DNA from 4 places in the Mixta mediterraneensis genome. Region 1 is predicted to be linked to each of the others. Evidence: predicted binding sites of a transcription regulator. Region 1 holds the regulator's gene; each other region holds the start of a gene.
What was found. Region 1 encodes PhoB, which activates phosphate uptake and scavenging genes when phosphate is short. Its sites were predicted from a motif close to CTGTCATAAAACTGNCNNAT; they were not measured.
Positions count from the first base shown of each region.

Region 2: the regulator PhoB is predicted to act here: its motif matches at 1,259-1,278, upstream of pstS (phosphate ABC transporter substrate-binding protein PstS).
Region 3: the regulator PhoB is predicted to act here: its motif matches at 1,601-1,620, upstream of phoA (alkaline phosphatase).
Region 4: the regulator PhoB is predicted to act here: its motif matches at 1,259-1,278, upstream of pitA (inorganic phosphate transporter PitA).

Region 1 is NZ_JASUAZ010000007.1:46,185-49,532, forward strand. Features, by position in the region: gene sbcD (exonuclease subunit SbcD) at 1-704, opposite strand, end outside; gene phoB (phosphate response regulator transcription factor PhoB) at 958-1,647, shown strand; gene phoR (phosphate regulon sensor histidine kinase PhoR) at 1,662-2,975, shown strand; gene QRY16_RS06865 (PstS family phosphate ABC transporter substrate-binding protein) at 2,994-3,348, shown strand, end outside.
Region 2 is NZ_JASUAZ010000032.1:6,097-9,444, reverse strand. Features, by position in the region: gene glmS (glutamine--fructose-6-phosphate transaminase (isomerizing)) at 1-1,219, shown strand, start outside; gene pstS (phosphate ABC transporter substrate-binding protein PstS) at 1,385-2,428, shown strand; gene pstC (phosphate ABC transporter permease PstC) at 2,517-3,348, shown strand, end outside.
Region 3 is NZ_JASUAZ010000001.1:21,860-25,207, reverse strand. Features, by position in the region: gene msrA (peptide-methionine (S)-S-oxide reductase MsrA) at 1-20, shown strand, start outside; gene phoA (alkaline phosphatase) at 145-1,551, opposite strand; tRNA gene QRY16_RS00095 (tRNA-Ser) at 1,796-1,883, shown strand; gene phoH (phosphate starvation-inducible protein PhoH) at 2,223-3,011, opposite strand.
Region 4 is NZ_JASUAZ010000014.1:55,117-58,464, forward strand. Features, by position in the region: gene pitA (inorganic phosphate transporter PitA) at 1-1,096, opposite strand, end outside; gene QRY16_RS10895 (BaiN/RdsA family NAD(P)/FAD-dependent oxidoreductase) at 1,341-2,525, shown strand; gene rluF (23S rRNA pseudouridine(2604) synthase RluF) at 2,545-3,348, shown strand, end outside.

The DNA of each region.
Region 1 (3,348 bases):
ATGTGATCGCTATTGGCAACGCGCTGAGCACGATGAATGTGGCCTAATGCGATATAATCGGCGGCGGGAAAAGCGGAGGCGGGGAAGGCATCTAAGGTGCCGATATAAATATCACGTACCGACTCGCTTTTACTCACGCCCACGGTGGTGAGATGGCCTGTTGCGATAATGGGTAATGACAGCGCATGTGCCTGTGCGGCGCTAAAGCGACGTTGATAATGTTCCGAAATGGCTTCTAACAGGCTGATTTGTTTCTCACGGCCCGACTGACCGGCCCGACTGCGCATGATGTCGCGCGGACGCAGATAAGGGATAGCGCATAGCAGCGCGCCCGGCTCGCCGCGTCGCGTATTTAGCACCAGCACATCGTCGTTGCCCTGCGGCGTTGCGATCACACGGGTATTCAGGCAGGCGAGTAGTTCGCGTGATTCATTCAGCGTAGCAACCGAATCGTGGTTGCCAGCCAGCACAACCAGTTGGCAGCCACTGGGTTGCAGCGCCACCACAAAGCGATTAAACATTTCACGGGCATAGCTCGGCGGTGTCCCGGTATCAAACAGATCACCCGCCACAATCAGCGCATCGACCTGGTGCTGCTCAATATTTACCAGCAGCCAGTCAAGGAAAGCCTGATGTTCAGCTGCCCGGCTTTTATTATAAAAGAACTGCCCCAGATGCCAGTCCGCAGTATGAATGATGCGCATAAAACTCCCTGCCGTAACAAATCGCACGGCGATTATACCCATCATGTTTAAAGATGCAGGTGTCCGCTGACGGCTGCACAAAAAATTTTCGATAAATGCGCGACGGTGACCAAAAAGAAAAAATGCCGCGTTATTGTCATAAATGGCTATTAAAGCCTTGTTTAACGGGCTATGTTTTTCATAAAAGTGTCACAAATCTGACGCATAATGGCGCCGCAAATATCAAGAAGCCGTCATATCAGCAGGAGTACTAATGGCTAAGCGCATTTTGGTTGTGGAAGATGAAGCCCCCATCCGTGAAATGTTGTGTTTTGTCCTGGAGCAGAACGACTATCAGCCAATTGAGGCGGAAGATTATGACAGCGCGGTCGGGAAACTGATTGAACCCTGGCCAGATTTAATTCTGCTGGACTGGATGTTGCCCGGCGGCAGCGGCATACAATTTATTAAGCATCTGAAACGCGAAGCAATGACGCGCGACATCCCGGTAATGATGTTGACAGCACGTGGTGAAGAGGAGGATCGCGTTCGCGGCCTGGAAGTAGGTGCTGATGATTACGTCACTAAGCCATTTTCGCCGAAAGAACTTATGGCGCGTATTAAAGCGGTAATGCGCCGTATTTCACCAATGGCGGTGGAAGAGATAATTGAGATGCAGGGGCTAAGTCTGGATCCTTCATCGCATCGCGTTATGTCGGAAGCGACCCCGCTGGAAATGGGACCGACTGAATATAAGTTATTGCATTTCTTTATGACTCACCCGGAACGGGTCTACAGCCGTGAACAGCTGCTGAACCACGTTTGGGGCACCAATGTTTATGTTGAAGATCGCACCGTTGATGTTCACATTCGCCGTTTACGTAAAGCGCTGGAAGTCTCCGGGCACGATCGCATGGTGCAAACCGTCCGCGGAACAGGTTATCGTTTCTCTGCCCGCTACTAAACGGAGCCTTAACCGTGCTGGAACGCCTCTCCTGGAAGAGATTACTGTCAGAACTGGTATTGGCGTGTCTGCCTGCGCTGATTCTCGGCCTGCTATTCGGCTATTTACCGTGGTGGCTGTTGTTCAGCGTACTGGCGCTATTGGGGTGGCATTTTCATAATTTGATGCGCCTGTCGCACTGGTTATGGCTAGATCGCACCATGACGCCGCCCACCGGGCGCGCCAGTTGGGAGCCGCTGTTTTATGGGTTATATCAGATGCAGCTGCGTAACCGACGACGGCGCCGGGAGTTAGGCAGCCTGATCAAGCGCTTTCGCAGCGGTGCGGAGTCGCTACCGGATGCGGTCATTCTGACTACCGAAGAAGGCACCATCTTCTGGTGTAATGGCTTAGCGCAGCAACACCTGGGCCTGCGCTGGCCGGAAGATAACGGGCAGAACATCCTTAACCTGCTGCGTTACCCCGAATTTTCCCGCTATATTCGTAAATGCGATTTTGATAAACCCCTGACGCTGGTGCTAAATAATCAGCATCATATGGAATTTCGCGTCATGCCGTACAGCGAAGGCCAGTGGCTGACGGTGGCGCGTGATGTAACGCAAATGCATCAGCTGGAAGGCGCGCGACGTAATTTCTTTGCTAACGTGAGTCACGAACTGCGCACACCATTAACGGTGCTGCAAGGTTATCTGGAAATGATGAACGATTCGGTGATGAACGAAAAATCGCGTGGCAAGGCGTTGCATACCATGTCAGAGCAGACGCGCCGTGTGGACAGCCTGGTGAAACAATTGTTAACGCTGTCGCGCATTGAAGCTGCGCCAGTCATCGATATGAAAGAAAAAGTCGATGTGCCGATAATGCTCAAACTGCTACAACGTGAGGCTGAAACCCTGAGCGCCGGGCGTCACGAGATCCATTTTCACACCGATCCGCATCTGAAAGTGTTTGGCAACGATGAACAGCTACGCAGCGCTATCTCTAATCTGGTGTACAACGCGGTTAACCATACACCGGACGGCACGCGCATTGATATTAGCTGGTTGCGCGGCCCGCAAGGCGCGATATTCAAAGTGTGCGATAACGGGCCGGGCATTCCGCCAGAACACCTGCCGCGTTTGACTGAGCGTTTCTATCGGGTTGATAAAGCGCGTTCGCGTGCCACCGGCGGCAGCGGTTTAGGATTAGCTATTGTTAAACATGCGCTCAGCCATCACAACGCACGGCTGGACATCACCAGCATCCCTTACCAGGAAACCTGCTTTACCTTTACGCTGGCACCAAGGTTGATTGTCAGCGTCGGGATGCAGGAGAATGCCGTTCATTAACGGTTAAGGGACCTTCTCATGCGCACGTTTCTTTGCTCCCTCTTGTTTTTGCTGCCTGCGGTAACCCAGGCACAGCCGGGTACGCTTTCCGGCAATTTAAGCAGTGTCGGTTCAGACACCCTCGGTTATTTAATGACGTTATGGGGGGAGGGTTTCAGCCGTCAGGCGCCAGGCGTCAATGTGCAGGTGCAGGCATCCGGTTCGTCTACCGCACCTACTGCGCTGGCTGCGGGAGCCGCTCAGATTGGGGCAATGAGCCGAGCAATGCAGGCTGACGAGCGCCAGGCGTTTGAGGCGCGATACGGCTATCCGCCGCTGGCAGTACCGGTGGCAATGGATGCTTTGGTGGTGGTGGTGAATCAGCGCAACCCGT
Region 2 (3,348 bases), on a different contig from region 1:
TATCTATCTGGAAGAGGGCGATATTGCTGAAATCACCCGTCGCGAAGTCACTATCGTGGATCGTGCAGGCCAGCCAGTGTCCCGCCCAGAGATTGAATCAAACGTGCAATACGATGCTGGTGACAAAGGTATTTATCGCCACTATATGCAGAAAGAGATCTACGAGCAGCCGATAGCGATCAAAAACACCTTAACCGGTCGTTTTAGCCACAGCGAAGTCGATCTCAGCGAGCTGGGGGCGCAGGCCGAAACGCTGTTGAGCCAGGTTGAGCACATTCAGATCATTGCCTGTGGGACTTCATACAATTCCGGTATGGTAGCGCGTTACTGGTTTGAATCGCTGGCTGCTATTCCGTGTGATGTAGAAATTGCCTCTGAATTCCGCTACCGCAAATCGGCGGTGCGTAAAAACAGCCTGCTCATTACCTTGTCACAATCCGGTGAAACCGCTGATACGCTGGCGGCGTTGCGCCTGTCTAAAGAGCTGGGTTACCTCGGCTCGCTGGCGATATGCAATGTGGCGGGTTCTTCGCTGGTGCGTGAATCCGATTTAGCGCTGATGACCAAAGCGGGCACAGAAATCGGTGTGGCGTCCACCAAAGCCTTTACTACGCAGCTCACGGTATTGCTGATGCTGGTGGCGAAACTGGGACGTCTGAATGGTATGGCGACTGAAATTGAGCATAACATTGTGCACGGTTTACAGGCGCTGCCAGGTCGCATCGAACAGATGCTGGCGCAGGATACGCTGATTGAAAATCTCGCGGAAGGTTTCTCTGATAAGCATCACGCGCTGTTCCTCGGTCGTGGTGATCAATATCCCATTGCCATGGAAGGGGCGCTGAAACTCAAAGAGATCTCCTACATTCATGCGGAAGCTTACGCGGCGGGCGAACTGAAGCACGGCCCGCTGGCGCTAATTGATGCTGATATGCCGGTTATCGTCGTGGCGCCGAACAATGAACTGCTGGAAAAGCTGAAGTCGAATATTGAAGAAGTGCGCGCCCGCGGCGGTTTGCTGTATGTATTTGCCGATCAGGATGCCGGTTTCAGTGACAGCGAAGGGATGAAAATTATCCCACTTCCGCATGTAGAAGAGGTCATTGCACCCATCTTCTACACCGTTCCGTTGCAGTTACTCTCTTATCATGTCGCGCTGATTAAAGGCACTGACGTTGACCAACCGCGTAACCTGGCAAAATCGGTTACGGTGGAATAAAAAAACGGGCCCGGTAAGGGCCCGCTTCAGTTTTACGCGCTGTCATACAACTGTCATATTTTCTACATTTAGCTGTCATCAAACTGTCCTATTTTCCCTCCTGCAGCAATCACTGACTCTTTCTAAAACGGCTTTGAGCCTGAGATAAACTCCCCTGGAGGGAACATGACACTGATGCGTAGCACCGTAGCCCGAATTCTTGCCGCCACCTTCGTCGTAAGCGCGGTATCTGCTTATGCAGCCACCGATCTGACTGGCGCAGGCGGGACATTCCCGGCGCCGGTTTATGCCAAGTGGGCAGCAGAATATCAGCAAGCCACAGGTAGCAAAATCAACTACCAGGGCATTGGTTCTTCTGGCGGCGTAAAACAGATCATCGCTAAAACCGTCGATTTTGGCGCGTCAGATGCACCCCTGAAAGATGAAGACCTGCAAAAAAATGGCCTGTTCCAGTTTCCAACCGTGATCGGCGGTGTTGTGCTGGCGGTTAACCTGCCGGGTATTAAATCTGGCGAACTGACGCTGGATGGCAAAACCGTAGGCGACATCTATCTGGGCAACATCAAAAAGTGGAACGATCCTGCGATCGTTAAGCTGAACCCTGACGTAAAACTGCCTGCAACTAACATTAACGTGGTTCGCCGTGCTGACGGTTCCGGCACGTCATTTGTTTTCACCAGCTACCTGGCGAAAGTGAATGAAGAGTGGAACAGCAAAATTGGTAAAGGCAATACCGTTAACTGGCCGACCGGTCTGGGCGGTAAAGGTAACGACGGTGTAGCAGCATTCGTGCAGCGTCTGCCAGGTTCAATCGGTTACGTTGAGTATGCTTATGCCAAACAGAATAACCTGACTTACACCAGGCTGATGGATGCCGATGGCAAAGCCGTTGAGCCAGGCGAAACCAGCTTCAGCAACGCAGCTAAGGGTGCAGACTGGAGCAAATCTTTTGCGCAGGACCTGACCTTCCAGAAAGGCGAAAATGCATGGCCGATCTCTTCCACCACCTTCATTCTGGTTTACAAAGATCAGGCGAATGCCAGTAAAGGTAGCGAAGTGCTGAAGTTCTTCGACTGGGCGTACAAAAACGGCGGAAAAACAGCCACCAGCCTGGATTACGCAACGTTGCCTGACAGCGTAACCGAGCAGATCCGTTCTGCCTGGAAAGCCAACATCAAAGCTGATTCTGGCAAAGCGCTTTACCAGTAAGTGAACGACCCTGACCCGACACCCGATTTGTTCAGACATCCTGGGCGGAGTTAAGCCGCCCTGATAACCTCTGAAGACTGAGACTTCTATGGCTGCAACGAAGCCGGCATTCAAAGCCCCAGGCAAACAAGGCGACAGAATTTTTGGCGCGCTGGTCAAACTGTCCGCGCTCATTGTGCTGCTGCTGATGGGCGGCATCATCGTCTCCCTGATTTTCTCCTCCTGGCCAGGCATGCAGAAATTTGGTTTCTCTTTTTTATGGACCAAAACCTGGGATGCGCCAAACGAACAATTTGGTGCGCTGGTACCGATTTACGGCACCATCGTAACGTCTGTTATTGCGCTGATTATTGCGGTTCCGGTGAGTTTTGGGATTGCGTTATTCCTGACGGAACTGTCGCCGAACTGGCTGCGCCGTCCGCTCGGTACTGCCATTGAGCTGCTGGCGGCCATTCCGAGTATTGTTTACGGCATGTGGGGATTATTTGTTTTCGCCCCGCTGTTCGCAGAATACTTCCAGACGCCCGTCGGTGAGGTGCTGTCCGCTATTCCATTTATTGGCGAGCTGTTCTCCGGCCCGGCTTTCGGTATTGGTATCCTCGCCGCAGGGGTAATCCTTGCCATCATGATTATTCCTTACATCGCCTCGGTAATGCGCGACGTATTCGAGCAAACGCCGGTGATGATGAAAGAGTCTGCTTACGGCATCGGCTGTACAACCTGGGAAGTGATCTGGCGTATCGTGTTGCCGTTCACCAAAAACGGCGTGATTGGCGGTGTTATGTTAGGGCTGGGCCGCGCGCTGGGTGAAACCATGGCGGTGACATTTATCATCGGCAACACCTACCAACTCGACAGCGCATCGCTGTTCATGCCAGGCAACAGTATCACCTCAGCGTTAGCAAACGAATTCGCTGAAG
Region 3 (3,348 bases), on a different contig from region 1:
CCAATAAAGTTAAAAGCTAAGTCTACACGCGCTTTCCCTGACTGAACCTCGCGACTGAATGGTATGTTCAGGTTTCGAGGTTCAGCTCAGCCTGCAGAAAGAGAGTGAAATGCGTGTCAGCACGCTCTGGTTTATTCCTTCCCTTTACTTCAGCGCCATCGCATCACGTAGCGTAAAGAACAGATCGGTTTGATCGGTTAATCCCACGACATTTGCCGCATGCGGCCCATAAGCTGCAACACGTAGCTGTGACCCGGTGTGCGCCTGAAAATCTCCTTCCGCGTTGCCATAGCTGATTGTCATTACCGCGCCATCCCGGGTGTTCAATGCCTGTGTTAAGCCTGGCGCCTTCGTACCGTTTTCGACAATCTGGCTGCTGTGCGCATGGTCAGCAGTGACTACCACCAGCGTATTGCCATCCTGGCGTGCAAATGCCAGAGCCTGTTGAACCGCTTCATCCAGATCGACCGTTTCACCAATTTGACCGCACGGGTTCGCCGCATGATCCTGCTTATCAATCGATGCGCCCTCTACCTGTAAGAAAAATCCATTTTTATTGTCCTTCAGAAGATCGATCGCCTTTGAGGTCATCTGCGCCAGCGTTGGCGTAGCAAGCGGACGATTTTTATTCACTTCGCAGGTTACAACCGGCTTGTCCAGATTGCCGTGGTAACTGGCTTTCGGTCCTTGCCAGCGCACCGGCATATTACCCGACGCAAACAGCCCCAGCAGCGGTTTTTGCTGATTAGCGACGCTAATCGCGTTAAGACTCTGCCAGTTATTAACCCATTGATAACCCAGCGCCTGCGCCTGTTCCTTCAGCGTTTTTCCTTGATAATTTCCGGCTTTTGCCACTTCGTCAAAACTTTTGCTGCCACCGCCCAGCGTAACGTCAGGACGGGTTTTCAGCATCTGCTCGGTGATCGAGCCTTTGCCATCCTGCTCTAACGCGTTGGCTGGACAAAGTTCGCTGGTTTTTTCCGGACCATAGCATTTACGCGCCGTCACATGTGCCACCAGTGCGGCTGGCGTAGCGTCCTGCAGTTCTGCTGTCGTCACGTTACCCGTAGCCTTCCCGGCCGCTTTTGCCAGCTCCAGCAGGGACTGTTGATCTTCACCCTTCACATCTACGCTAATCGCGCCGTTATAGCTTTTGGTGCCGGTTGCCCATGCTGTCGCGGAAGCAGCCGAGTCAGTGACATAATTAGGTTTGTGCGTTTTTTTATCTAATGAATAGTGGGTGTATTGCCCGGTCAGCGGCAGCGCATCAATCCCTTTAAAAAAACCGCCTGCGCCTTCTGCTACGTTACGCGCAGCGGTGATTTCAGCATCACCCATGCCATCACCAATTAGCAAAATGACGTTTTTTGCCGTGGTATTACGTAATGAAGCCTTTAATGCTTCTGTCTGATCGGCCGCCAGGCGACGCGCACCGCCATGCTGGCTGAGGTCACCGTGAGCGGCACGGTTATAGTCGTCTGCCCTGGCGATGGCCGACGTGGCGATTAAACTGACGAGCAAGGAAACGGTAAAAAGCGGCGCCTGTTTCATTCTGTCACTCCTTATTAACAATAATTACCAAGGGTTTCAGGCAATAAGTTTGCGACAGTTCGGTGAGCGTTTTAAGTCAGCTTGATTTCATTTTGATGACGAAACCAGCAACCTGTGCAGCACGAAAGCGATTCGTTCAGTGCTTAAACGAATAGAAAAAAAGAGAAAAATAGTGCTTGACCGTTTTCAGCCGGGTCCCTATAGTAGCGCCCCGTTGACCCAGCAAGGTCAGCAAAAAATTTGTGGTGAGGTGTCCGAGTGGCTGAAGGAGCACGCCTGGAAAGTGTGTATACGGCAACGTATCGAGGGTTCGAATCCCTCCCTCACCGCCATAAATTTCAGAGAAATGCCTGAATTCACGTTCAGGCATTTTTTATGCCTGTTCTCCTGAGAGGGAGGGTGAGAATCCTCGTCAGGGTTCGACAAAACGGCAGGACCGCCGTTTTGCATGGCCGGGGGCCACCCCCAGGGCGAGCGCCAGGGACGGCGCGAGTATATCCCTCCCTCACCGCCATAAATTTCAGAGAAATGCCTGAATTCACGTTCAGGCATTTTTTATGCCTGTTCTCCTGAGAGGGAGGGTGAGAACCCTCGTCAGGGTTCGACAAAACGGCAGGACCGCCGTAAAAAACCCGGCCAAAGCCGGGTTTTAGAGTCATCAATGTAAAAGATTAACTGTAAGCATGCAGTGTACGCTGGCAGAGCGCTGAACGTACACAATCCTCTTTGCCGAAACGGACAATGCCAACCATCTCGTCCTCTTCGAAACGCGCCAGCGCGTCTGCGAGACCGGAAGGCACCCCAGCGGGCAAGTCGCACTGGGTAATATCACCGTTAACGATTACCGTGACGTTTTCGCCAAGGCGTGTCAGGAACATTTTCATCTGCGCGGCGGTAACGTTTTGCGCCTCATCCAGAATAACTACCGCATTTTCAAAGGTGCGTCCGCGCATATAAGCGAAGGGCGCAATCTCCACCTTGGCGATTTCTGGACGCAGACAATATTGCATAAAAGATGCGCCAAGACGTTTAACCAGAATGTCGTAAACCGGTCGGAAGTACGGAGCGAATTTCTCGGCGATGTCGCCGGGAAGAAATCCCAGATCCTCATCCGCCTGTAGCACCGGGCGCGTAACAATAATCCTGTCGATGTCCTTATTAATCAGGGATTCAGCCGCTTTCGCAGCGCTGATCCAGGTTTTACCGCAGCCGGCTTCCCCGGTTGCAAAGATCAGCTGTTTCATTTCTATGGCGTTGAGATAGTGCGCCTGAGCTTCATTTCGAGCTTCAATCGGCGCCCGGTCACGCACATCGCGCGCCATGCCAATCGAATCTAACCCACCCATTTGCACCAGCGAAGTGACCGATTCTTCTTCACGCTGACGATGACTGCGAGAGTCATTGCGAAGCACTCGTCTTGCTTCTCGACGCGCTTTGATCACTGCTTTCTGTCTTCCCATAGTGGCACCTTACAGTTGGTTTCATTTCCCGCAGGGTTGTTGATCCATTGCGATTACGTGAACGCTTTAGAGGTTTTGTTTGGCTTCCTTGTAAGCCGTGATGAGCCATGAGAATGGAGATACAGCAGCACGACAGCTCTGCTGTATACCGGGTAATAAAGAGTTCGATTTGGCGTGAAATACGTTTGAAGGGATGGAGTTCAAGGGGAAAAATCCCCTCGCAACGGCTTGCGATAAGGTGACTAAATTTAACTGTCCGTATAAGGTTCGACTCATGCGCGAACTCCAGTGTGATACATCAACACGTCTGATTACGCTTAAGGATTAAATTGCATCA
Region 4 (3,348 bases), on a different contig from region 1:
GTTGGTCATCCGCGGTGGTTTCAGGCAGCTTCGCCGTTTTATCCGCCGTATCTGAAATACATAACAGCAGGCGACGCATCTGGCTGCGTTGATCAACGGACAGCTGGTCATAGCTTTGCAGATTATTCAGCAATCCTTGCGCATGCTGCACCGCTTGCAGCGCACGTGCGCTGTCGCAATGGAACTGCTGCGGGCCTGACGGCACTTCTTCTGGCGTAGGCAGAACAGGCGGTGCCATCTGAACGATGTGCGTCGGCGACTCATTGTGCTGGCGGTAATACTGTTCGAGGTGATTAATGGCATCGCGGGTACGTGTAATGTCATAACCGGAAGCGCTCATATTTACCACGAAGCCCGCCGGTGCCACACCAATCAGAACCAGCATAATCAGACCGATGCCTTTTTGGCCATCATTAGCACCATGTGAATAGCTCACGCCAATGGCGGAAATAATCAGGGCGATACGGGTCCAGAATGGCGGCTTTTTTTTGCCATCAATCTTTTCACGGTCAGCAGGTGTCATATGGATACGCGCACGTTTTTTAGTGCTGCTCCAGTAACGACGCAGGATGAAAATCAAACTACCCGCGATGATCAGACCAACAATCGGCGACAGAATCAGGGACAGAAAAATGTTGATCACTTTCGGGATATTGAGCGCATCAACCACGGAAGTACCGTTCATCAACGCATTGGTGAGACCGATACCGATAATCGCGCCAATTAAGGTATGAGAACTGGAGGCAGGCAGCCCTAAATACCAGGTGCCAAGATTCCAGATGATCGCCGCCAACAGCATAGAAAACACCATGGCTAGACCGTGGGCCGATCCAACATTCAATAACAGATCGGTAGGCAGCATATGAACAATGGCGTAGGCAACGCTCAAACCACCGAGCAATACGCCAAAGAAATTAAATACGCCTGCCATCACTACAGCAAGCTGGGCCCGCATGGCGCGGGTATAAATGACCGTCGCAACTGCGTTAGCCGTGTCGTGAAAACCATTGATTGCTTCGTAAAACAATACAAACAGCAGAGCAAGAACCAATAACAGGCCGGTACTAAGATCCAGGCCAGCAAACAGATGTAGCATAAGCGTTACGCCATTTTGGGAGGACATGAACGCGGCGCATTATCCGCGACAACATGCTGTATGGGAAAGAGAAATATAGCTTTAATTTGTGGGAAAGTTGTAATTTACCTGTCGGGATCAAAGAAAATTTCCTAAAAATTAATCAGTTATAATATGACATATTTACGGTGGTTTTTTGACACTGGCGTCGGAGTGAGCAGATCACTACAATCTGCGCCTTTCTGATAAAGCGGGATAAGTAGCAGTGGAACAATTTGACGTTATCATCGTTGGCGCCGGGGCCGCAGGCTTGTTCTGTGCCGCGCAGGCTGGCCTTCGGGGCCGCCGCGTTCTGCTGCTGGATAATGGCAAAAAGCCGGGACGCAAGATTTTGATGTCTGGCGGAGGCCGCTGTAATTTCACTAATCTTTATACCGAAGCTGCGGCATATCTGTCGCATAATCCTCATTTTTGTAAATCCGCCCTGGCGCGTTATACCCAATGGGATTTCATCGATCTGGTAAATAAGCACGGCATCGCCTGGCATGAAAAAACGCTGGGTCAGCTGTTTTGCGATGATTCGGCACAACAGATTGTCGGGCTGTTGCTGAAGGAGTGTGAAAAAGGACGGGTTTCGCTGCGTCTGCGCTCGGAGGTGCTGAGCGTGAACCGCAATGAAGCCGGTTATATGTTGCAATTGAGTGATGGCGCCGTGCAGGCTGGAAAACTGGTGGTCGCCAGCGGCGGGCTGTCTATGCCGGGTCTGGGCGCGTCGCCATTCGGCTATAAAATTGCGGAGCAGTTTGGCCTCACTGTGTTCCCCACCCGTGCAGCGCTGGTGCCCTTTACGTTGCACAAGCCGCTACTGGCGCAATTACAAACGCTTTCCGGCGTTGCGTTGGATACCACCATTAAAGCGCAGGATGGCACGCTGTTTAAAGAAGCGATGCTGTTCACCCATCGCGGCTTATCCGGCCCGGCGGTGCTACAAATTTCAAGTTACTGGCAGCCAGGCGAATTCGTCACTATTAATTTGTCGCCTGCCAGCGATCTGGACGCATTTATTAATGTGCAGCGCGAGGCGCATCCCAATCTCAGCCTGAAAAACAGCCTGGCGAAACTGCTGCCTAAGCGTTTAGTCGAGATCTTGCAAGAGATGAAAATAGTGCCGGACGTCAGCCTGAAACAGCTTAACAGTAAACAGCAGGCCGGACTGGTACAAACGCTACACGAATGGCGCGTGCAGCCAAACGGCACCGAAGGCTATCGTACCGCTGAAGTCACGCTCGGCGGCGTAGATACTACGCAGCTTTCTTCTAAAACTATGGAAGCGCGAGACGTGCCGGGATTGTTCTTTATCGGTGAAGTCGTGGACGTCACTGGCTGGCTGGGCGGCTATAACTTCCAGTGGGCGTGGAGTTCAGCCTGGGCTTGCGCGCAGGCGCTCTAATTTATTTTATGGAGGCATCATGCTGACTAACTCATCTATTCGTCTTAACAAATACATTAGCGAGAGCGGCATTTGTTCTCGTCGTGATGCCGATCGTTATATCGAACAGGGAAATGTTTTTATTAACGGTAAACGGGCGGTGATTGGCGATCAGGTCGCTGTCGGGGATGTAGTGAAGGTGAATGGTCAGCTTATCGAGCCGCGTGATGAAGAAGATTTAGTGCTGATCGCGCTGAATAAACCGGTTGGTATCGTCAGCACGACGGAAGACGGTGAACGAGATAATATCGTTGATTTCGTTAATCACAGTAAACGTGTCTTTCCTGTCGGACGGCTGGATAAAGAGTCACAGGGTCTGATTTTACTGACCAATCATGGCGATTTAGTGAACAAAATCCTGCGGGCAGGCAACAACCATGAAAAAGAATATCTGGTCACAGTTAACAAGCCGGTGACGGATGAATTTATCCACGGCCTGGGCGCTGGCGTGCCAATGCTGGGAACGGTAACCAAAAAATGTAAAGTAAAGAAAGAAGCGCCATTTGTGTTTCGAATTACCTTAGTGCAAGGGCTTAATCGCCAGATTCGCCGCATGTGCGAACACTTTGGTTATGAGGTTACCAAACTCGAACGTACGCGTATTATGAACATCAGCCTGAAAGGGGTGCCGCTGGGTGAATGGCGCGATTTAACTGACGATGAACTGATTGCGTTATTCAGGCTGCTTGAACACTCCTCCTCCGATGCGAAACCGGCAAAAAAAGCTCAGGCTAAAACCGTTGCAGCGAAAAAGCCGGGCGCTAACCGACCGAAAAGCACGGAA